One region of the Synechococcus sp. CB0205 genome, then DNA from elsewhere that is predicted to be linked to it. Evidence: predicted binding sites of a transcription regulator. Region 1 holds the regulator's gene; each other region holds the start of a gene.

Region 1 (7,673 bases):
CACCAGGAACTCACCAGCACAGAGCCGCTTCAGCCCTGGCAACCCCTGGCCAGTGGTGACGCACGCATCGATGCCCTCTGGCAGCGGGGGCAAGCACTGGAGGCCTGGGAAAGCTGGCGCACCAAGCAAGGGGGCAGGTCCCCCAGCCGACCTGAGGACGTTCTGATCGAAGGTCGCCTGCGCACGGCAATCGGCGATGACTGGACCGGACTCGGACAACTCGAGCGGGCCAGTTTTCGCCTACCCCAGATCGGCTGCCGGGGACAACTCGAGCGGGAACGGCAGCTGCACCCCCGGCGTTTTGGCGCGGAACTGGGCGCCGCCAGTGAAGCGACGGGTGTCGATCTCGCCCTCTTGCTGGCGGTCGCCAAGCAGGAATCCCGCTTCAGCCCAAGTGTGCGCTCAGGGGCTGGAGCCAGTGGCCTGCTGCAACTGATGCCAGCCACCGCCAGCGAACTAGCGGGCGAACCCCTGGACCATCAGGCCCTGAGCGATCCAGCCCGCAACGCAGCCCTAGGGGCGGCCTACCTCAAACAACTGCTCAGCAGCAGCGGGGGCAACCTGTTCCAAACCATCGCCAGCTACAACGCTGGCCCCGGTGCCGTCGTCAGTTGGCTCCACTCTCGGGGCTTTGATCTGCAGCGCGAACCGGAGCTCTGGACCGAGGCCATCCCCTACCCCGAAACCCGGCTGTACACCAAAAAAGTGCTGGGCAACTACTGGAGTTATCGGCGGCTCGCAGAAAGCGCCGAGACCCTCTGCCGCTGATACCGGCCCCTAAGCAAAGACAAACCCGAGATGGGCATACAGGGAGCGGCCCACCAGGATTCCCGCTAATACCCAACTGCAAAGGACAAAGGCTCCGAGCAGGGGCGCCGGTGCAATCCGAAGCCGGGTGAGATCAAGCCGGGCGAGCAAGACCGCCGAGGCCAAGACCAACACCTCAGAGAGCACCGCCAGGTGCAGGAGGTAAAGGCCCCCGGTGATCACCACCAGCAAGGTCACCACCAGGGTCAGCGCCTTACTGGCCGCCATCAACTGCGAGAGCTCCCGCAAAAGCAGATCGGGCATGGTGCAGAGCACAACCACCAGAAGGGCCTGCATGCACTGCAGCGGCCAGAACCAAGGCCCTGCGAACTCCTGCTGCACCGGCGTGCTGGCCTGGGTCAGCAACTGCGGAGACACATCAGCCCAGTGCAATCCCATGAAGGCGCTGACAGCAAACAGCACCAGCAACATCGGTGCCCGCAACGGCAGGACCAGGAAGCGAAGAACAGCAGTCACAGGGCGCATGGACGGGCGCATCACTGGGCAGCGCCCACAGCTTGATCCAACACCAGGGCGATCGCTTCAAACGGACACGAGGGGATGCATTGCTCGCAGACCAGGCAGCGCTGCGCATTGAACTCCAGTCGCCAATGGGGAGCAGTGAAACTCAGGGCACCACTCGGGCAAACGCTGCTGCAGATGCCGCAGTCCACACAACGCTGGGGATCAATCGCGATCTCACCGGAGGCCCGGTTCAAGCCCAGGCCTTGGCCCTCTAACCACTGCTCAGCCGCATCGAGATCATCGATGTCGCCGGAGAGCTCCACCACCATCGTTCCGCTCTGGTTCGGAGCGATCTGCGCCCGCAGGATCTTGGCGGCGATATCAAATTCGACCGCCAGGCGATAGGTGATCGGCTGATGCACCGCCTCCCGCGGGAAGTGAAGGGTGATGCGGCGTTTCAAGGGCGCAACTCAGCCACCGTCAGGGTATCGACGCGGAATGGGAACAGCCCTGGCAGATTGGCGCCAAGCATCAACACACCACCTGTGGACAGCAACACGGCAGCCCTGGGACGGCGCGAGCGCATGCTGCTGGCTGCGGTGGCCGCCCTTCTGGCCCTAGGGCTCTTCCTTCTGCGCGGCGGGCTCTCACCGGCGGCACCCCTGGAGAAGCTGGCCCGCCAGTCGCTGGAGCCCGCCGTTGCCCTCAGCAATGGCCGGCCCAGCGTGGTCGAGTTCTACGCGGACTGGTGTGAGGCCTGCCAAGCCATGGCCCCAGCGATGGAGAAGGTCGAGAGCCAACACCACGATCAACTCGATGTGGTGCTGCTGAACGTCGACAACCCCCGCTGGCAACCGGAGGTGGATCGCTACGACGTCAACGGCATCCCGCAGCTGGAATTCTTCGATGCCAGTGGCACCCGCGTGGGCCGCGCCGTCGGCGCCCGCAGCCAAAGCGAATTGGAAGCCCTGACTGAAGCCTTGGTGGCAGGCACCCCCTTGCCGGCCATGGCGGGTGTTGCCGAGACCAGCCTCCTGCCTCAAGCGGAGGCAACCACCATGGCAGGCCCCCGCAGCCACAGCTGAGTTCCCCAAAGCCCGTTACCCTGCAGCACCAGCTCCCCACGCCATCGCCCGCCCATGAAACGCTTTCGGGTTGAGCTGATTGCAGCGACCCCCAACCCCCAGCAGTGCGTCTATGCGGGGATGCACCAGGACTACAGCGAAGGGTTTGTGGCGGCCGATCGCGCTGAATGGCCCGATGAGACCAAGGCCGGCGAGATCTGCGTCAAACGTCTCCTGGCCGGTGAGCGCGGTCACTACGGTCCGCTGGAGCACGCCCAGATCGTGCTGAACGTGGGCTGGTTCCCCCACTCCGTGATGCAGCAGGCCCGCACCCACCGGGTGGGCGTGAGCTTTGACGTCCAATCCATGCGCTACACCGGCGAGCGCATCTGCCGGGCGGCCAACGGCGAGCTGGAACTCGAAGAGGTCTTCTACCTACGCCCCGAAGGGCAGTACAGCGATCGACAAGGCAAGAAATACACCTACAGCGCAGACGAGCGCGCCAAGGATCTCGCCCTCTGCCAAGCCGCGGCCGAGCGCTATCGCGACATGCTCGCGGCGGGGTTCGCCGAGGAGCACGCCCGCGGCATCCTGCCCTTCGATTACCGCCAGCACTTCGTGGTGAGCTTCTCGCTGCGGGCGTTCCTGCACTTCATGGACCTGCGCGCCAAGCTCGATGCCCAGGAGGAAATCCGGGTGCTCTGCGATCTCATGTGGCCCCACCTCCAGGCCTGGGCCCCAGAGATCGCGGCTTGGTACGAAAAGACCCGCCTGCACAAGGCGCGCCTGGCGCCTTAGGGCTCAGACCTTGGCCAAGGTGACCCGCTCGGGCTGGTGCTGGTACTTGCCAGCCCGGTCCTTGTAGGTCGTCTCGCAGGGATCACCCTCGAAGAAGAGCAGCTGGCAAATGCCCTCGTTGGCATAGATGCGGCAGTCCGCTCCGGAGGAATTGCTGAACTCCAGGGTCAGGTGACCTTCCCAACTGGCCTCAGCTGGGGTGGTGTTAACGATGATCCCCAGGCGGGCATAGGTGCTCTTGCCCAGGCAAATCACGGTGATGTTGGGAGGGACGCACATCTTCTCGAGCGCCACACCCAATCCGTAGGAGTGGGCTGGGAGGATGAAGTACGAGCCGTCCTCGTCCTCGTGCAGAGGCACCGGCTCCAGGTTGGCGGGGTTGAAGCGCTTGGGATTCATGATCGTTCCGGGAACATGCCGGAAGATCAGGAACTCCTGCGGGGAGAGGCGCAGGTCGTAGCCATAGGACGAGCAGCCAAAGCTGAGAACCGGCTTTTCGCTGTTCTCCGGATCAAGATGACGAACCAGCTGCGGCTGAAAGGGCTCGAGCATGCCCAAGGCGGCCTGCTCGTTGATCCAACGGTCGTTTTTGAGCATCAGAAACCTCGGCGCAGCTGGGTGACCTGATCGGCCATGGCCAACAGAGCGGTGGGCATGGAGGGCCCCGTCAGGATCACATCCAGGTGGGACGGCCGCTGCTCCAGGGCTGAAACGACCTCCGCCTCGGACAAGTAGCCCAGTTCGACGGCCAGGCCCAACTCATCGAGCACCAACTGATCCAGCTGACCGCTCAGCAGCTGCTCACGGGTGTACGCCCAGATCTCGCGCACAGCCTCGACATCGGCCTGGGATGCCGGCACGGGATCAGCCAGGCAACCCGCCACGGCTGGCCTCAGCCACTGAAGGCGGCCACAGAGCCAAACACTGCTCTCCAGCCCCTGATCGACCCCACCTTTGAGGAATTGGCTCACCAGAACGCGGCTACCAAGCCCGGCACTGCGCAGGGCCTGACTGAACACCCCACTGAAGCTGCCGCGGAAGGGAGCGGTGTGCACTTGGAGCTGGCCCTCCTGCTGGGCCGCCAGGCGCACGCTGCGCGCGGGGGCCGACGCCGGGACCACAGCCAACGGACGCAGGTGTCCAGCACGGGGCGTGGCTGCAATGCTGGCCGTCATCGAGTGCATGGCTGCCGCTTGGGATCCTGAATGTAGCGGCGTTAGGCCGTCCGGCAAGCAACAAGCACTACCTGTAGTGCAAACACCCGTACCATCGAGGCACTGAGCCAGCCCGCGATGAGCAGCACCCAACCCAGGCGGGACGGCCGCAGCGCAACGGACCTGCGCAGCACGCGCTTCGCTTGGGATCCGATGGGCTTCGCCCTGAGTTCCGTCACGGTGTACACGGGCAACACGGCTGTGATCTGCAGCGTTTGCTTAGAGGAGGGTGTTCCGAAGTGGCGTAAAGGCTCCGGCAAGGGCTGGCTGAGCGCTGACTACCGGCTGCTCCCCGCCAGCACCCCCAGCCGGCAGCCACGGGAGCTGATGAAGCTCTCCGGTCGCACCCAAGAAATCCAACGCCTCATCGCCCGCAGCCTCAGGGCCTGCCTGGATTTGGAGGCGCTAGGGGAGCGGACCCTGCAAATCGACTGTGACGTCCTTCAAGCCGATGCCGGCACCCGCACCGCAAGCATCACTGGAGCCTGGGCCGCCTTAGCCGTCGGCCTGCAACGCCTGGAACAGCGCGGAGTGCTGGAACGATCGCCCCTGGTGGGGCAGGTGGCGGCGGTTTCCGTTGGCCTCGTGGATGGCGCCGCACTCCTCGATCTCGACTACAGCGAGGACAGCCGAGCAGAGGTCGATCTGAACGTGGTGATGAATCAAGAGCAACATTTGCTCGAAATTCAAGGCACCGCGGAGGGCGCACCCTTCAGTCGCCAACAGCTTTCCAGCCTGGTTGACCTAGCGGAAAGCGGCATCGATCAACTAATGCAGGCCCAGAAGCAGGCCTTGGCAGAGGCAGCAAATTAGTTTCAATGGCTACAGGGCGGCCCTGGACTGATCCGTAGGTTCCAGGCAACTCAGTCGCGCTGAAATGGTCGTGGCAACGCAAGGATTCAGCCGCTACTCCCCTAGCCCTACGACCGGTACGTCAGTGATCGCACCGATCGCGGGCAGTCCCCTGCCACCCAATGCCACGCTTCTGGATGTCATCCGGGGCCTGAGCGGTAGCACCACCGAGATCGTTGAGCGCGGCAAAACAATCTTTTTCCCCGGCGACCCCGCCGAAAAGGTTTATCTGCTGAAGCGGGGTGCGGTCCGGCTCTCCAGGGTCTACGAATCCGGCGAAGAAATCACCGTGGCACTGCTGCGGGAGAACAGCCTCTTCGGCGTCCTGTCTTTACTGACAGGCCAGCGTTCAGACCGCTTTTATCACTCGATTGCCTTTACTCGCGTCGAGCTGGTGACGGCTCCCGCCACCTCCGTCCGCAAGGCGATTGAGCAGGACCCGGCGGTTGGTCTACTGCTTCTGCAAGGTCTCTCCTCTCGGATCCTGCAAACCGAGACCATGATCGAAACCCTCACCCACCGCGACATGTCCTCGCGACTGGTGAGTTTCCTGCTGGTGCTCTGCCGCGACTTTGGCGTGCCCAGCAGCGAAGGGATCACGATCGACCTGCGCCTCTCCCACCAGGCCATTGCCGAAGCGATCGGATCGACCCGCGTCACGATCACCCGGCTCTTGGGCGACCTCCGCAACGACGGCCTGGTGCAAATCGACCGCAAAAAAATCACCGTCTTCGATCCATTGGCCCTCGCCAAACGTTTCAGCTAAACGGCTGAACTGGTGGCCGATCCCAGCTGCGTTCCAAGCCCCCACAACCGATACTGATCGTCGTCGCCCAACGTCGTGTCCGGCTGGATCCTGATCCTGACGTTGCTGATCCTCGGGGGAGTGCTCTCCACCCTGGGGGATCGGTTGGGATCCAAGGTCGGCAAGGCGCGGCTGAGCCTGTTCCGGTTGCGGCCCAAGAAGACCGCCGTGGTGATCACGGTGCTGACCGGCAGCTTGATCAGTGCCATCTCCCTTGGGCTGATGCTGCTGGTCAGTGATCGCTTGCGCACGGGGCTCTTTGAACTCGATCAGATCGAACAGCGCCTGCGGGACAGCCGCGATGCCCTGAGCTCAAGTCGCAAGGACCTGGCCCAAAGTCGGAGCGCCCTGCGCAGCGCAGAGAACGAGCGCAGCGAGGCCCAACGCCAACTCAAGGTGGTGGCCGAGCAGGCCAGCCGACTGCAGAAGGAACTGGCTCCCCTGATGGAGCAACGCAAACAACTGGAGGCCGAGCGCGATCGCCTGAGCCGTGACATCGCCGCGAAGGATTCCGATCTCCAGCGCAACCGCTCTGAGCTCGCCAAGCTCAACAGCAAGATCAAAAGCAGCAGCCAAGAGCTCGAGCGTCTCGAACGCAACCTGATTGCCCTACGTCAGGGTGATGTGGTGATCAGCAGTGGCCAAATCCTGGAGGTAGCCAAGGTACGGATCGAGAAGCCCAGCCAGGCCAGAGACGTGATCCACGCCCTGCTGCAGCGCACGAATTTGAACGTCTACCAGCGGGTGCTGCCAGGCGAAACACCGAACCGTCAAATCCTGTTGGTGCCGCGCAGCGACATCAGCAAATTGGAGACCACCCTCAGCAAACGCGGCGAGTGGGTCGTGAGTCTGATCTCAGCGGCCAATGTGCTCAAAGGGGAGCGTCAGGTCGTGGCCTTCCCGGATGTCAGACCCAACAAACGGGTGGTACGTAGTGGAGAACAACTGGCCACCACCGTGCTGGAGGCCGATGAGCGCTCCCCAGACCAGGTGCGTAGCCGCCTGAACCTGCTCCTGGCAGCAGCCTTTACCCGAGCCCAACGCCAAGGGGCCCTGGCCAACGGCCTTCAATTTGACCCAGCACGCCTCAATCAACTGGCTGAGGCCCTGGTCAACCGCCCCCTGGGCGAGACCGCCAAGCTCGAGGCCGTCTCCAGAGGCAACAGTGATCTGGCCGACCCGATTGCCGTCGACATTCGCTGGCAGCGCCCGCAATGACTTGGATCGGACTCGATCCCGGCCGCAGCAAATGCGGCTTGGTGCGCTCTGACCAGACCACAGGCCAGATCGAGGTTGCCGCCGTGCTCTCCCCGGAAGAGTGCTTCAAGCAGATTGCGATCTGGCGAGAGCGTCCGGGTCTTGAGGGTGTTGTGCTCGGCGATGGAACGGGCAGCAAGCACTGGCAGCGGCAACTCAACGACCTTGGCCTGGCTGTCCAGGTCATCCCTGAAGCGGGAACCACCCTGGCCGCACGAGCCCGCTACTGGCAGCTGGAGCCCCCCAGGGGCTGGCGGCGATTGCTTCCAGAAGGCCTGAGGTTGCCCCCAAGGGACTACGACGATGTCGTGGCTCAACTCTTGCTGGAGCGCCATTGGGGAACGGAGCTCAAGCGGGAACCTGGCTTGGTCGTCTTGCGCCAGCTCGCTGCCTAAAACCTGGCCCGCACGC
Region 2 (7,673 bases), on a different contig from region 1:
CTGCCGAGACCCTGCGATGGCTGCAGCGCGAACAGATTCCGGTCATCCCCTGCACGAGCAAAACCGCCGAAGAAGTCCGGGACTTTCGGCAAGCCGCTGGGCTCCGTGATCCATTCATCGTCGAAAACGGAGGAGCGATCCATGGAGAAGCACCGAGCGGTGAGGAATGGGAAGAGGCCCTCGGCATCCACCACAAGCTCCTTCGGCCTCGGCTGAGTGAGTTGGAGGCCTTACTGGGTGAATCCCTACTCCCCTTGGAGGAGCTCAGCGAAAGTGAAGGCTTGCGTCTACTGGGCCTTGGTGGTGAGGCCTTAGCCCAAGCCCAGAGACGCTGTTGGAGTGTGCCCTTTGTTCCCCCCTCGGATGAAGGGCGTCAACGCCTACCAGCCCTGGCCGCCTCCCTGGGTCTCAGCGTCGTCCAGGGCAACCGCATGGGCCACCTCTTGGGGCCAGAGGTGAGCAAAGGTGAAGCCCTAACTCGTCTCAAACAACGGCTGGGAGGCCAACAACCCAGGGTGCTGGGGCTGGGGGACTCACCCAATGACATTCCCCTACTGGAAGCGGCCGATGTGGCCGTCGTTGTTCCAGGTCCGGATGGCCCGCACCCCGCCTTCCACCGCGCCCTTGAGCAGAAGCGCTACCTGTTGGCCCCCGCCGCCCATGCCGAGGGATGGGCACGGGTCATCCGCGAACTCATCGGTTAAGCCGCCGAGGGATCGTCCCCGACGAGCGGTGTGACCGTTCGGTTGAGAGCCGTGCCTGCGGGATTGGGCAGTTCAGCAAAGGAATCACGCCATTGCTGCACCCAGAGTTGCTGACTGCGCTCGTACAGCGCCATCAGGGAGTCGACAGCGCGCTCTTCAAAATCCACCCGCAGATCCAACAGCGGGAAAGCCGCCTCGCCGCTGACCTGCAGGGCAGCCGAGGTCGCATGGGGGGAGCGCAGATCACCGCCGGCCTCCTCACCGGCGCGAAGGGCGCTCAGCATGCGACGCCCCAATTTCCAGGAAGGATCACTCAACAGAAAGGCCTCCTCCATCGCCAGCAGGACAGCCTCGCCAGCGAGAAAGTTGCCCGCGACCGCCAGATCCGGATGGCAGCGATGGCTGGCATAGGGACCGCATTCAGAGCCCGTCCAGCCCGCCGTACGGCCGCAGGCATCAATCAGGTGCAGCTGACGGTGCTCCATCTGCGGGTCATCCCGCAACAGGCTGGCCAGGACGGTTTCCGCATCCCGGTTCTGCTCCATGCGCTCGAGGCCGCAAATCCCCAGATAGGGGTTCGTGTGGGCCTGGGTCGCGACGGCCCCAACCCCAGAGCGGATATGGGGAACCGTTGATCCGACGGCGAGGTGACAGGTGGCAACCGCCACGCCAAAGCGCCCGTTGGATGGATCCCGCGCCAGGATTGAAAAGGTCATCCCGAGAGCTGGGCATCCAGGCGCAGAAACGCCTCCAGCAACACCGACGTTCCGGCAACACACTGCTCAAGGCTCGTGTACTCGGCCGCGGAATGGCTCAGGCCCCGATGGCTTGGGACAAAAACCATGCCCATCGGCCAACGGCGGCCCAATTCCTGGGCGTCATGGCTGGCGCGACTGGGAAGGGCGCTGTGGGAGAAGCCCAAGGCTGAGGCCGAGGCGGCGATCGCCTCCATCAGCAGCGGTGCAGCCGGGGTCGGATCCACAGAGAACTGGGGCTCCATCGTCACGCTGCAACCACTGGCCTCAGCAATAGACGCCAGGCGTTCCTCGAGCTGCGCACTCAGGGAGGCCAAGACCTCGGGGTCCAGATCGCGCAGATCGACGCTGCACTGAACCTCCCCGGGAACGACGTTGGCGGCATTCGGCCAGACCTCAAATCTGCCGACCGTGGCCACCGGATCACCGGGGTGCTCGAGGGCCATGGTCTGAACCGCCAAGACGACCTGCGCGGCGGCCACCAGGGCATCCTGCCGCTGATCCATCGGCGTCGTACCGGCGTGGTTCGCCTGCCCGCAAACGCGGATCGTGAAACGGCGCTGGCCGACCACCCCTTGAACGACACCAATGCTGTCGCCGCGTTGCTCCAGGACAGCACCCTGCTCCACGTGGAGCTCGAGAAAAGCAGCAATGGCGTCATCGCTGCGGGCCGCAGTGGTCAGGCGCTCCCAGTCCCCACCGAGGCGAGCCAGGTTCCGATCAATCGGATCACCGTTACTGGTGGTGTAATCGCTGGGGTCGCCGCTGGCCGTTCCGGCCATCCCTTTGCAGCCCACCATCGTGGACTCCTCATCGGCAAAGACGATCAGCTCAAAGGGGTGCCGCAGCTGAAGCGAGGCATCCTTCAGGCAGCGGACCAGTTCCAGTCCAGCCAAGACGCCGAGGGTGCCGTCGTAGCGACCACCGGTTGGAACGGTGTCCAGATGTGAGCCGCTCACCAGCGCGGGAAGGTTTGGCTCTGAGCCCTCCAGGCGGCCAATCAGATTGCCGGCGGCATCGATGCGCAGGCTCATCCCCGCGTCGATCAGCCATTCACTCAGCAGTTCACGGCCCTGACGGTCCTCGGCGCTGAAGCCGCGCCGGCAAATGGAACCATCTGGCTGAAGACCGACTTCGGCCATGGCCTCCAAGGAGGCCAGGAGGCGCATGGCGTTGACCGAGGGTCTCTTCAGTTGAGCGGTGGGCGCAAGGGTTTGGGAGCCCGGGGCAGAGAGAACCAACCGCAGACCTGCACGTTCAAAAGAGCCCTCCCACCATCCGCCAGGAGGGCCAAGTACTGCGTAACCGTTGCGACCGTTTAAGCCGCAGCGGCCGGGTGCCAGCCGAGGGCATCGGCCTTGGCGCGGGCCTGGGCCGGCACATCCGCGGCAATGAACATCCGGTGCAACATCTGCACGCCAAGCAGGTGGTTGATCATGGCGTCCATCTGAACGCGGTCCGCATCGGTCGTGGCCGGGTCGTCATGGCGGGCGAAGAGGGCCCGAACACCCGCGACGCTCAGGAGTCCCGCCGCCTCGATCGCCTGATCACTCAGGTAGTCATCGGCCAGCTGCTTCATCTGCTCCCACTTCTCGGGCTCGGTGTGGGCCGGCGGAGCCATGAAGGCAAATTTTTCGCGCTTGTAGAGCACCTCCGGCAAAAGGCCCGCCATGGCCTCGCGCAGGACGTACTTCTCGGTCTTGCCCTTGATCCGCAGCTCAGGTGGGACCTGAACCGCCGCTGCCGCCAGGTGGTGATCCAAGAAGGCCGGCCGCGCCTCCATGGAGTTGGCCATGTCCACCCGGTCACCGCCCCAGGTGAGGATCTGCCCCTCCAGCATCGTCTTGATCCAGACGTACTGGGCCTTATCGAGGGCATGGCGCCCCTCCAGCTGATCGGGATCCAGGGTCTTGGCGATGGCCTGGCCCGGCGAATAGTCCGAGAGGGCCGAGCGATGGGCCTCCGCGAGCAGGGCCGGCACCAACGGCGCACAGGCCAACCAAGGCTGGAGGCAACTGGGGGTGAAGCCCACGACCGCATCAAGGTCGGGGTCATCCACTTGATCCGCCGCCAACATCGCCCCCTGCACCAAGGCATTGGATTGCTGCAGCAGGTCTTCCCAGGCTTTGCGCTCCGGCTCCGGCAGATCCTGCAGACCGTGCAGGAACATGTCTCGGCGGAAGGCGGGATAGCCACCGAAGAGCTCATCGGAGCCCTCTCCGGTCATCACCACCTTGTAGTTGACGCTGTTGACGTGGCGGCTCATCAAGAACTTGGCCACCGCCAGGGTGTTGTAGATCGTGCGCTCCGTGTGCCAGAGGGTGCGCTCCATCCAGCCATAGAGCTCCTTGCCCGAGAGACGCATGACGTCCTGCTCAGCGGCTGTGGCCTCGGCCATCTCCTGGGCGATGGGCGACTCGTCGTAGCGCGCGTCGTCAAAGCCAATGGTGAAGGCCTTCACCGGACTCTGGCTGACGGCAGCGGCCAGCCCCAGGATTGAGCAGCTATCAATGCCTCCGGAGAGGTAGCAACCCACCGGGACATCAGCGACCATCCGCAACTCCACCGCTTCCAGCAGGGCGGCACGGATCGCCTCGATGTGGTCGGCTTCACTCTTACTGCTGTCCCGCTCGCCCTGGCGCGGGAAGTCCATGTCCCAGTACTTCCAGGTCTCCACCTCAAGGTTGCCGTTGCGCCGGCGAACACTGATGCCATGGCCAGGCGGCACCTGATGGATGCCCGCGAAGGCCGTGGTCCCGGGGACCATGGTTTGCATCAACTGGTGGAAGAGCCCTTCGGAGGTGAAACGCCGCTCGACCGCCGGATGGGCAAACAGGACCTTGAGTTCCGAACCAAAGACCAAGCCCTGGGGTGTGATCGTCCAGTACTGGGGTTTGATCCCGAAGCGATCCCGGACCAGGTGCAACACATCGCCGGTCTCGTCGTAGATCGCGAAGGCGAACTCACCGCGCAATTGCGGCAGCGTCGCCCCTAAACCCTGCTGTTGATACAGACGCAGCAGGATCTCGGAATCGCTCTTGCTGCTGAAGCGAACACCGCGGGCCGTCAGATCAGCGCGGATCCGCTGAAAGTCATAGAACTCGCCGTTGTGGGCCATCAGGACCCGGGCGCCGGCCCCCGCCTCTGCGCTCAGGAAGGGTTGACGGGCCCGGGTCTCATTCAGGTCAATGATCGAGAGGCGGGCATGACAGAAGCCCACGCCGGCTTCATCCAGCGTGCGGTAGCCAAAACCATCGGGACCGCGATGCTCCTGGATCGCAGCCATGTTGACCAACAGCTGCGGGTCAACGGGCTGATCCGCCCTGGTGCTGAAGACCCCACCAATTCCACACATCCCTTCGTCCTCCTCAGATCACATCCATGACCCGGTTGGTGCGGTCCACCATGCAGGTCAACAGAGCCATGCGCAGGAAGACCGCCCCCCGGGCCTGACTGAAGTACCAGTTGTGGGGGGTGTCATCGAGGCAAGTACTCAGTTCCGGCCCACGGGCCAGGGGATGCAACACGATGGCGTCCGGCTTGTAGGGCAGATCCCGCGTCAGCCGAAAGCTGTTGCCGTGGACCTCATAGCTATCGCCCACCCAAGCAATGGCGTTGATGTAGATGACATCCAGACCGGGGATCTCGCCCTGCAGGTCTCCGGTGCAGCGCACCTTCAGACCCGCCTGCTGCAACTCCTCCAGCTGGCCGCGATCAAAGAGGTCCTCTCTGGCGTCGTTGGCCGGGTCATGGATGAGGACCAACTCCTCCACCATCTGCGGGAATTTCGCCAGGATCCGCAGCAGTGAGCGAACCGTGCGCATGCGGCTGGGGATGCCAACGATGCCGATGCGCGCCCGCTGATCCTCGGGGACCTCAGGGGACGCCAAGGCGGGGCGCCACTTGAGCATCGTGTAGAGGTCGGCCATTGCCTGGGTGGGGTGTTCATCAATGCCATTGCCGGCGTTGATGATCGGAATCCGCAGGGTGCCGGTCATCGCATAGATGGCCTGGGAGTCGGTATCGCGCAGAACGATGCAGTCGCCGTAGTTGTTGAACATGTGGGCGACGTCTTCCAGCGACTCCCCCTTCGCCAGGCCAGTCGTGGCGCGGTCGGTGATGTTGATCGAATCGCCGCCCAGACGGTGCCAGGCGCTGTCAAAGGACAGCCGCGTGCGGGTGCTGGGTTCGTAGAAGGCGTTGATCAAAATCTTTCCCTTCAACGGCGTGTTGTGGGCCGTGTAGCGATCGGGATTGCTCTCAAACTTGGCTGCCAGACGAAACAACTGCAGCAGGGTCTCGGGCCGGAAGGGCTGAATCGAGATCACGTGCTGCCCCACCAGATCCTGGAGCGCCTCGCCGTCCTCTTGAATCGCCCCCAACAGGGCCTGGGGAGAGGCTGCGCCAAAGACATCCGGCCCCAGTGGATCAAAACGCACGGGTGCGTCAGCGCCGGTACTCGTCTTGACGGAGTGGAGTGCAGTCATAGCGATTAGGGGACCCAGGCCCACTGCTGCAGAACGCTGCGGCGGAATTGGTCGCACTGAGTCTCAAACCAAAATCCACCCTGCCACATCACTTTCTCCAAGTTCAAGTTGCTTAAAACGGGGCAGATTTGCGTAGCAACGGCTACACAAACGCCACTCTTCTTGCCATGGGGCATGCAAACAAAGGCGTTACCAGACATCGCCGCGCCTCCATTCGTTCCACCAAATCAGCAGAAGAACCAGCACAGAAAGCGCCAACCCCGCCACACTTCCATAAATCACCAGGCGCAACAGCGGTAGATCCACCAGCCAGCGCGGGGAGTCCGTCGACTGCGCCGCTCGGGCGGCGGGCAAGGCCAGAGCCAGGGCTGCCGCAGCAAGGGCAACACGGGTTTTGAGCGACCAACGTTTCATCCCTATCCCTCCTTCAGGGTCAACCAGTTGAAACGCTCCGGTTGGAGCTGGGTACCGACGGCCATGACCACTGCGGACACCGCCGCAGACAGCAGAGCTGCGCAGTAAGGAGCGATCAGGAAATAGGCGCCTAAGCCCACGGCGCTGCCTGAGACCATGGCCGCAATCGCCGCCCAGCGGTTGGCGCTAGGCCAGTAGAGCCCGTAGGCCACCGGCCAAATCGTGGACGCCACCAGGGCACCGGTGAAGAACAGCACAGAGGCCAGAGAGTCGAGCCGCGGCCAGGAGAGCAGCAGGGTCAACAGCCCCAAACCCAGCACCACCAAGCGGGTGGCCTGCCGCAACTGGGCATCACTCAAGTTGGGGTTCAGCAACTTGAAGACCACGTCCTCCGCCACCAAATCCGCCGTCGACGCCAAGAGGGAATCCAGGGTGGAGGTCAAGGAGGCAAAGACCACCACAAACACCAGCGCTGCACCACCGGCGCCCAAGAGCTGGGAGGCCACCACCGGGAAGAGCATGTTCACCTGGGGCAGATCCACCGCCTGCGCGAGCGCCACCAGGCCGATCGAACCGGTCACCAGCGGCACCGTCATCCAGGCCAAACCGCCCAGCACAAACGAGGCAAACACCACGGAGGCGCGGCTGGAGAAGACCCGTGACCACCAGATGTTGTTGTGAAACACCTCTCCCATGGAGAAGAGAGCGGAGTTCCAAGCAATCAACAAGCCAGCGGGCAACAGCAAATTCAGGCGCTCTGGATGCTGCGCCGCCAGTTCCCGGTGGAGCTCCTGCACCGGGAACTGCTGCAGGGCAAGAACAGCGACCAACACCAGCAAGCCCATGATCAGCAGGGACTGAATGAAGTCCGTTCCCACCACGGCGCGCATGCCGCCATAGAGGGTGTAGATCGTGGAGACACCGATGACGACAACCATCCCGAGCCGATAGTCGAAGCCGGAGAGGGCCTCCAGCAGGATCCCGGCCCCCATCGCCTGGGTCACCAGGAAGCCCAGGGTGTAGATCGCCGTGATCACCATGAAGACCCACCAGGCGGCTCGGCCATAGCGCAGGCGGATGAAGTCGCCGCTGGTGCGCCCCTTGGGCATCAGCGTTTTGATCCGCAGAGCCAAGGGTGCAAACAGGACCAGGCCCAGGCCGGCCAGGGCATAGCTGAACATCCCCCAGAGACCGTTGCGATAGCCGAACTCAGGCGCCAGCAAGGTGGTGTTTCCGGTCACCCAGGACGCCATCAAGGTGGCTGTGCTCAGGGCCAAACCGATGTTGCGGCCGGCCAGCATGTAGTCATCGGC
Region 3 (7,673 bases), on a different contig from region 1:
CAAAGCGTTGATTGATGGCCACCCGGACCGCGTCCATGGCCCCGGGCAACTCCAGCGTCCGCCAGAGCTCTTCGGCGGTGGTGGGCTCCTCGAGCGGCCATTGACGCTCCGCCCAACCCGCCTGCTCCCGCAGGCTGGCGAACAGGCGGATGCGAATCGAGCCGGGTGCGCTGGAGCCCATGGTTCAAACGCTACCCAGCGGACGATCGGGGTTTGGCAGCATCAACGGACCCCTTGATCCCGCGCGTGGGCCTTTCGATTGCTCTGCTGACCGTCTCCGATACGCGGACCCTTGCCGAGGACCGCTCCGGCGATGCCCTGCAGCAGCGGCTGGAGGCGGCGGGCCATGTTCTGCAGGAGCGTCGCCTGGTGCCGGACAACCGCTACCGCATCCGCGCCGAACTCAGCCGTTGGATCGCCGATGAGGCGGTGCAGGTGGTGATCACCAGTGGCGGGACCGGTTTGACCGGGCGGGACGGGACTCCGGAGGCCGTGGAGCCATTGCTCGATAAACGCATTGAGGGGTTTGGCGAGCTCTTTCGGGTGCTGTCGTTTGAAACCATCGGCACCAGCAGTCTCCAGAGCCGCTGTTTGGCGGGCGTGGCTAATGGCACGGTCGTATTTGTTCTGCCGGGTTCCCTGGATGCGGTGGAAACGGCTTGGGATCGCCTGATCTCCGCTCAGTTGGATGGGGCGACCCGTCCGTGCAACTTGGTGCAGTTGCTGCCGCGCCTGACCGAGGCCCCATGACTGCGCTGGAGCCCGGGCTGCTCTTAGCCCTGGGGCTCATCGCCTTTTTGTATGCCTGCGTTGGCCATGCGGGCGCCTCTGGCTACATCGCCAGCCTGGCCCTCTTCGCCGTGCCGCTGGAGTGGATTCGGCCGATGGCTTTGGTGATGAATCTGGTGGTGGCGAGCCTGGCCAGTTGGCGTTTTTACCGCGATGGCCACCTTCCGGTAGTCGTCCAGCGCCGTTTCCTGCTGCCCCTGCTCTCCTGCTCGATTCCCGCGGCGCTGCTGGGTGGGAGTTGGCAGCTCCCGAGCGATGGCTTGAGCCTGTTCTTGGCCGTGGTGTTGCTCTTTTCGGCCCTGCGGCTTTGGCGGCCGACGGCGGGGCCTGGGGCGGCGGCCTTGGCCCTGCCTCCACTCCCATGGGTCTTGTTCACCGGAGCCCTGCTGGGTCTGTTGGCTGGGTTGAGTGGAACCGGGGGAGGGATCTTCTTGACTCCCCTCGTGCTGCTGGCGGGTTGGCTTCCCATCCGCCTGGCGGCCGGGGTCTCAGCGGCCTTTATCTGGTGCAACTCCCTGGCGGGCCTCAGTGGTTGGCTGCTGAGCTACGGCGCTTCTGCTCTGCCGCCCGTGCCAGTTCTGCTGGCCCCGTTGCCCCTTGTGGCCTTGGCAGGAGCCTTGGGGAGCTGGTGCGGCAGCCGGCGGTTTCAAGAGGTCTGGATTCGTCGACTGCTGGCGTTGGTGCTGCTGTTGGCCAGCCTCAAGTTGTCGGGTCTGTTGGCTTGGCTCTAGCCCCCCAGATAGGCCATCTCGGCTTTGGGCTGCGCCAGGCGCGAGGCACGTTCTTCGCTGTAGCGATCTCGGCGGTGGCTCCAGAGCTGGCCGATCGCTTGGCGAAGGCTTTCCGGGGTCTGTAGCCAAGGCTTGAGGTCTTGGCCCTGCGAGGCAAACAGGCAGGTGTAGGCCATGCCATTGGCTGTGACCCGTAGCCGGTTGCAGTCGCCGCAGAACGGTTGCGTGATGGAGGCCACGACGGCAACGGCCCCGCGGCCATCCCGGTAACTCCAGCGGCTGGCGGTGCTATGGGCAGGGCGTCCCAGGGGCTCCAGGGGCCATCGGCTGCCCAGGCGCTCGATCATTTCGGCAGCGGGCACGACCTGCTCGGGGGACCAGCCGTTGCGGTTGCCCACATCCATGGTTTCGATCAGCCGCAACTCCAGGCCCTGGTCGCGGGCGAGGGCGGCGAGGGGCAGCAATTGATCGTCGTTGCGTCCCCGCTGGATCACGCTGTTGAGCTTGAGCTCTCCAACGGCGGGATCAAACCCAGCGTCCTTGGCCGCGGCGATGGCCGCCAAGACCTGCTGCAGGAGCTGTACTCCCTGGTGCGGCCGGCCGCTCATCTCCCCGACACGCTCAGGCGCGACGGCATCGAGGCTGATGGTGATGCGCTGCAACCCTGCTCGCCGCAGCCGCTGGGCTCGCTCAGGGCTGAGCAGCAGGCCATTGGTCGTTAAAGCGATGTCGCTCAACTCCCGCAGGGGGCTGTTGGTGTGCCTTCGCGCGAGGCCGATGGCCTCCAGTAATTCCTCCAGATCAGGCGTCAGCAGCGGTTCCCCACCGGTTAGGCGCAGGCTGCTGACCCCCAGGCTGCAGGCCGCTTCGATCACCCGCAGACGCTGCTCCGTTGTCAGTCGGTCTGGTGCTTCTTCCCCGTCCGGTTGGCAGTAGGGGCAAGCCAAGTTGCAGCGCGCTGTCAAAGAGAGCCGCAGGACCCCAAGGGGACGCTGAAGTTGATCGGTGGCCGGTCCTGGGCTCATGGCATCAGCCTGGCGCGCTCCGCAGGCGTGTTCGCATTGAGGAGTTGCTGGGCAGGAAGCACCACAGCTTGATGGGGGATGGTGGCGAGCCAGCCCTGCCAGCGCCGCTCCCCCGCCTCTAGCGCCTGGGCGAGGGTGCTGCGCTGCTTGGCTCCACCCGGGTAGATCCCCAGCAGGGGCTGCAGCTGTTGGCCGTCATGGGCCACCGCAGCCTGGCCTGGCGCGAGCTCCCACTGGGTGATCAGCGACTCCAGCGTCTCTTGGCTCAGGCGGGGCATGTCCACCGGAGCGATCAGCACAGCGCTGTCGCCTGTGCTGGAAAGCACCTGTGCAAGGGCCCTGAGGGGGCCTTGGGCAGGCGGGGGCTCCAGGGTGAGGTGGACCCGCTCGAGCCCGGCCACCAATGCCGCATGGCTTGGGTGTTGGCTGCAAACCGCGACCGATTCACAGACTCGACTGAGGAGCTCCGCAGTGCGTGAAAGCCAGCTCCCGCCATCGGGGTGCGGGAGTGCTGCCTTGTCTTGGCCCATGCGCCGGCTCGCACCGCCGCAGAGCACGGCGCCATGGATCCGCACTGGAGTCATGTATGCACGATGTAGCGCTGGGAACCGCTCTTAATGTCGCTGTTGCTACCAAGCAAATCCCTGGGCCTTGTTGCTCGGACAGGCGATAAGCCTGGTTGATTGCATTGATTAGCCCGCGTCCGGTCCGCTGCCTGGATTGATCTTTGGTAGCTGTCGTTACCCGTTGGGGTGGCTCTCGGGTGGTCCAATTCCGTCAGCGCTTGATGCGCGATTCCCCCGGTCGCTGCTTTTTGAAGGCCTGGGCTTACTCCACTGTCCCTGTCCTCCATGCTTGGCGATCTTTGGTCGCTCCAGGGGAGATATCGCACTCTTCATCTCACCTGGTTCGCCTTCTTCCTGACGTTTGTCGTCTGGTTCAACCTGGCTCCACTGGCTACAACGGTTAAGGCCGATCTTGGCCTCGACCTTGGTCAAATCCGTACCGTTGCGATCTGCAACGTTGCCCTCACAATTCCTGCTCGCGTGCTCATCGGCATGCTGCTGGATAAGTTCGGTCCCCGTAAGACCTACTCGGCGATTCTTGTCTTCTCGGTGATCCCCTGCCTGCTGTTTGCATCAGCGCAGGACTTCAATCAACTGGTGGTTGCTCGTCTGCTGCTCTCCATCGTTGGTGCTGGCTTTGTGATCGGTATCCGCATGGTGGCCGAATGGTTCCCGCCCAAGGAAATCGGTCTGGCGGAAGGGATCTACGGCGGTTGGGGCAACTTTGGCTCGGCCTTCTCTGCGCTGACTCTTGTCGCCCTTGCTGGCTTCCTGTCCTTCTCAGGTGGCTTCGAGCTGCCCACCGGCGCCATTTTGAATTGGCGTGGTGCGATTGCTCTGACCGGCATTATTTCGGCGGTTTACGGGGTTATCTACTTCTTTAACGTCACTGATACTCCCCCCGGTAAGGCCTACCAAAAGCCGGCCAAGTCTGCTGGTCTTGAGGTGACTTCCATGCGGGATTTCTGGGGCCTGCTGGGCATGAATGTTCCCTTCGCGGCCATTCTCTGCGTGCTCTGCTGGCGCCTGCAAAAAGTTGGCTTCCTGAATGCCGGCACCTATCCCCTGGCGCTCCTGGCAGTTCTGGTTTGGTTCGGCTTCCAGACCTGGGGCATTATTCGCACCAACCGCGATCTGATCAACGGCGTTAAGCAATATCCCAAGGAAGACCGCTACGAGTTCAAGCAGGTCGCCATTCTGGAGCTCACCTACATCGTGAACTTCGGATCTGAGTTGGCGGTTGTCTCCATGCTGCCGACGTTCTTTGAGACCACGTTTGATCTGCCGAAGGCAACAGCCGGCATCCTGGCGTCCTGTTTTGCCTTTGTGAACTTGGTGGCTCGTCCCGGTGGCGGTCTGATTTCCGACAAGCTCGGCAGCCGCAAAAACACCATGGCCTTCCTGACCGGTGGCTTGGGCATTGGTTACTTGATCATGAGCATGATCAAGCCCGGCGCGTTCTCCGGCTCCCTGGGCATCACCGTCGCGGTGTTGATCACGATGCTGGCCTCGTTCTTCGTCCAGGCCGGTGAAGGTGCGACCTTCGCGATGGTGCCGCTGGTCAAGAAGCGTGTGACGGGGCAGATCGCAGGTCTTGTGGGCGCCTACGGCAACGTTGGTGCGGTTGCTTACCTGACGATCTTCAGCTTGCTGCCGATGTGGATGGGTGGTGGCAAAGATCCCTCTGCGGAGATCGTTGCCTCCTCCAACAGCGCCTTCTTCCAAATCCTCGGTACTGCGGGATTGATCGTCGCTTTCCTCTGCTTCTTCTTCCTGAAAGAGCCCAAGGGCTCCTTCGCTGAAGAGCATGCGGACGAGAAGGCTCTCGTTAACGCCTAATCCTCCCCGTCGCTGGGGTTCTCAGGGGGCGGCCATCAGGAGCCGCCCCTTTTTCTTTCGACCTTGTTTCGTTCCTGGTCATGGCCCAGTCCGCTTCCGGCAACGTGCGTAGCCAATGCCCCTATTGCGGTGTTGGTTGTGGGCTTGAGCTGATTCCGCCGGCTTTGCCCGGTCAGGCGGTCAAGCGCGACGCCGAGGGCAATCCGATCTGGACCGCGAGGGGCGATCGCCAGCACCCCTCAAGCCTGGGCCAGGTCTGCATCAAGGGTGCGACCGTCGGCGAGACCTTGGACCGTGGGCGTCTCCGGGAGCCGCTCTATCGCTCCAGCCTGGACGACCCGTTTCAACCCATCCGGTGGGAGCAGGCCATGGACCTGCTGGTGGGCCGGATCCGCAGCACCTTGGCCACCAAGGGGGCTGACGCCATTGCCATGTACGGCTCTGGCCAGTTCCACACCGAGGACTATTACCTGGCCCAGAAGTTGTTGAAGGGTGCATTGGGCACCAACAACTTCGATGCCAATTCCCGGCTTTGCATGAGCTCCGCGGTGGCGGGCTATACCCGCAGCCTCGGCTCCGATGGCCCCCCTGCCTGTTACGAGGATCTGGACCACTGCTCGGTGGCTTTCCTGATTGGAACCAACACCGCGGAGTGCCACCCGGTCCTGTTCCAGCGTCTGTTGAAGCGCAAAAAACGCAATCCAGGCAGCGTCACGATCGTGGTGGTCGATCCCCGCTCAACGGACACAGCCAAGGCCGCTGACATTCATCTGCCCATCGCCCCGGGCACTGATCTGGCGCTGCTCCACGGTCTTGCCCATCTGGTGCTGCGGGAGAACGGTCAAGACCCGGCGTTCATTGACGACCACACCGAGAACTACGACGCTTTTTTTGATGTCGCGGCCCGTTGGACGCCCCGAAAGGTCGCCCGCTTTTGCAACATCCCAGAAAAACGGCTGCGGGAGGTGGCGGAGCTGTTTCGCCGGCGTGAGCGGGTCCTCAGTCTCTGGTCGATGGGGGTCAATCAGCGGCGCGAGGGCACCGCGGTGGTCGGCGGCCTGATCAACCTTCACCTGCTCACCGGTCAGATCGGCAAAGAGGGAGCGGGACCCTTTTCATTGACGGGGCAGCCCAACGCCATGGGTGGCCGGGAGGCCGGGGGCCTGTCCCATCTGTTGCCGGGGTACCGCCTGGTGACCAACGCCGAACACCGTCAGGAGGTTGAGCAGGCCTGGGGACTCCCCGCCGGCAGCATCGCGGCGACGCCGGGCTTGGCGGCCTGGCAGCAGGTGGAGGCCATGGAGCGCGGCGAGCTGGATCTCTGGTGGGTGGCCGCAACGAATCCCCTGGTGAGCCTGCCGGACCTCGATCGCGTCAAAGCTGCGATGCGGCGCTGCCCTCTGGTGGTGGTGAGCGATGCCTACGCCGACACGGAAACGGCTCACTACGCCCACCTGGTCTTGCCGGCGGCCCAGTGGAGCGAGAAGGCCGGTGCGATGACCAATTCCGAGCGCAGGGTCACCTATTGCCCGGCCTATCGCCCTCGCCACGGCGAGAGCCGGCCCGACTGGGAGGTGTTCGCGGAGGTGGGTCGGCGCCTGGGCTTTGAGGAGCAGTTCAGCTACGACTCCGCGGCTGAGGTGTACGCGGAATTCAGTCAGCTCACGGCCGGGCGTCTCTGTGATGTCTCTGGCTTGAGTCATGCCCTGTTGGAGGAGGCCGGCCCCCAGCAGTGGCCCTTCCCGGCGGGCAGTTCAGCCACCACCGAGGCCAAGCGGCTCTACAGCGACCATCAATTCGCGACACCCTCGGGACGTGCTCGCTTCTGCATCGACCAACCCCTGGGATTAGCGGAACCTCCCTGCGAGACCTATCCACTGGTGCTCACCGTGGGCCGGTATCTCGGTCAATGGCACACCATGACCCGCACGGGAAAGGTCGATCGGCTGCAGACCATGCATCCCGAGCCGCTGCTTGAGATTCACCCCCAAGATGCCCTTGAGCTCAAGCTGCGGGATGGGGAGTTGGCGGCTGTGAGTTCACGCCGCGGACACATCACCGCCAACGTCAAAGTCACCGATCGCATCCGCCGTGGGTCGGTGTTTCTTCCGATGCATTGGGGGTTTACCCAGGAGAAGGCATGCGAGGCCAATACCTTGATGCACGATCAGGCCTGTCCCGTCTCCAAGCAGCCGGAACTCAAGGCCTGCGCGGTCATCGTTGCCCCGGCGGTGTCGGTGGTCAAACCGGTGGAGCAGGAGGCGGGGCGCCTGGAGGCCCTGCGGCGCTGGTTCAGCCCAGCACTTCGCTAAAGGCGGCCTCCAAGTTGTGGTGGTCATGCCCTGGCCTGGCCAGCTTGCACAGGGCAAACCGCTCTAATTCGTTGAGCGCGCCCCATTGCTCTGTTTGTAGGGGGATACCGCGGAGTTGCGCGGCCTCGATCAAGACCTCGGGAATCTGCTGCGGGTTTTGCCAGGGCTCGCCGCTGGCGATCGGCAGCGTTTTGGCCTGACCGTCGGCCATGGTCTCCGTGCGACTTAAGAGATGCTCTCCCAGTTGCTCAAGCGCGTCTTGGGTGTCGAGCCAGTCGACAAGTGTTTGCCGCTCGTCTTGGTTGAGGGCGAGCCAATGGTTGAGCTTGAGCTTGATGCCGCAGAGGTCCAGCTTGCGCCGCACGCAGAGGGGAATGCAGCGCCAGTTGCCGATGAAATCGCTTTCAAAGT

Evidence for each region. The regulator NtcA, encoded in region 1, controls nitrogen genes in cyanobacteria. The targets are predictions, from matches to a motif close to GTANCNNNNGNTAC.
Region 2: a site for NtcA is predicted at 6,079-6,092, ahead of CB0205_RS0107300 (aspartate carbamoyltransferase). Genes of this name have one in related genera too.
Region 3: a site for NtcA is predicted at 3,276-3,289, ahead of CB0205_RS0102120 (NarK family nitrate/nitrite MFS transporter). Genes of this name have one in related genera too.

The regions. Positions count from the first base shown of each region.
Region 1 covers NZ_ADXM01000022.1:132,249-139,921, reverse strand. The annotation lists gene CB0205_RS0103875 (lytic transglycosylase domain-containing protein) at 1-768, shown strand, start outside; gene CB0205_RS0103870 (hypothetical protein) at 778-1,305, opposite strand; gene CB0205_RS14235 (NIL domain-containing protein) at 1,305-1,733, opposite strand; gene CB0205_RS0103860 (thioredoxin domain-containing protein) at 1,818-2,357, shown strand; gene thyX (FAD-dependent thymidylate synthase) at 2,412-3,134, shown strand; gene dcd (dCTP deaminase) at 3,138-3,731, opposite strand; gene CB0205_RS0103845 (cob(I)yrinic acid a,c-diamide adenosyltransferase) at 3,731-4,309, opposite strand; gene rph (ribonuclease PH) at 4,427-5,161, shown strand; gene ntcA (global nitrogen regulator NtcA) at 5,226-5,966, shown strand; gene CB0205_RS0103830 (DUF3084 domain-containing protein) at 6,042-7,223, shown strand; gene CB0205_RS0103825 (polyamine oxidase) at 7,220-7,657, shown strand; gene CB0205_RS0103820 (DUF3146 family protein) at 7,654-7,673, opposite strand, start outside.
Region 2 covers NZ_ADXM01000044.1:7,421-15,093, reverse strand. The annotation lists gene CB0205_RS0107320 (HAD-IIB family hydrolase) at 1-704, shown strand, start outside; gene CB0205_RS0107315 (DUF1028 domain-containing protein) at 701-1,420, opposite strand; gene CB0205_RS0107310 (Zn-dependent hydrolase) at 1,417-2,628, opposite strand; gene asnB (asparagine synthase (glutamine-hydrolyzing)) at 2,778-4,814, opposite strand; gene CB0205_RS0107300 (aspartate carbamoyltransferase) at 4,828-5,946, opposite strand; gene CB0205_RS14425 (hypothetical protein) at 6,136-6,360, opposite strand; gene CB0205_RS0107290 (urea transporter) at 6,363-7,673, opposite strand, start outside.
Region 3 covers NZ_ADXM01000019.1:32,194-39,866, reverse strand. The annotation lists gene moaD (molybdopterin converting factor subunit 1) at 1-181, opposite strand, end outside; gene moaB (molybdenum cofactor biosynthesis protein B) at 247-750, shown strand; gene CB0205_RS0102135 (sulfite exporter TauE/SafE family protein) at 747-1,520, shown strand; gene moaA (GTP 3',8-cyclase MoaA) at 1,517-2,545, opposite strand; gene CB0205_RS0102125 (molybdenum cofactor guanylyltransferase) at 2,542-3,129, opposite strand; gene CB0205_RS0102120 (NarK family nitrate/nitrite MFS transporter) at 3,397-4,950, shown strand; gene CB0205_RS0102115 (molybdopterin oxidoreductase family protein) at 5,031-7,262, shown strand; gene CB0205_RS0102110 (nitrate reductase associated protein) at 7,243-7,673, opposite strand, start outside.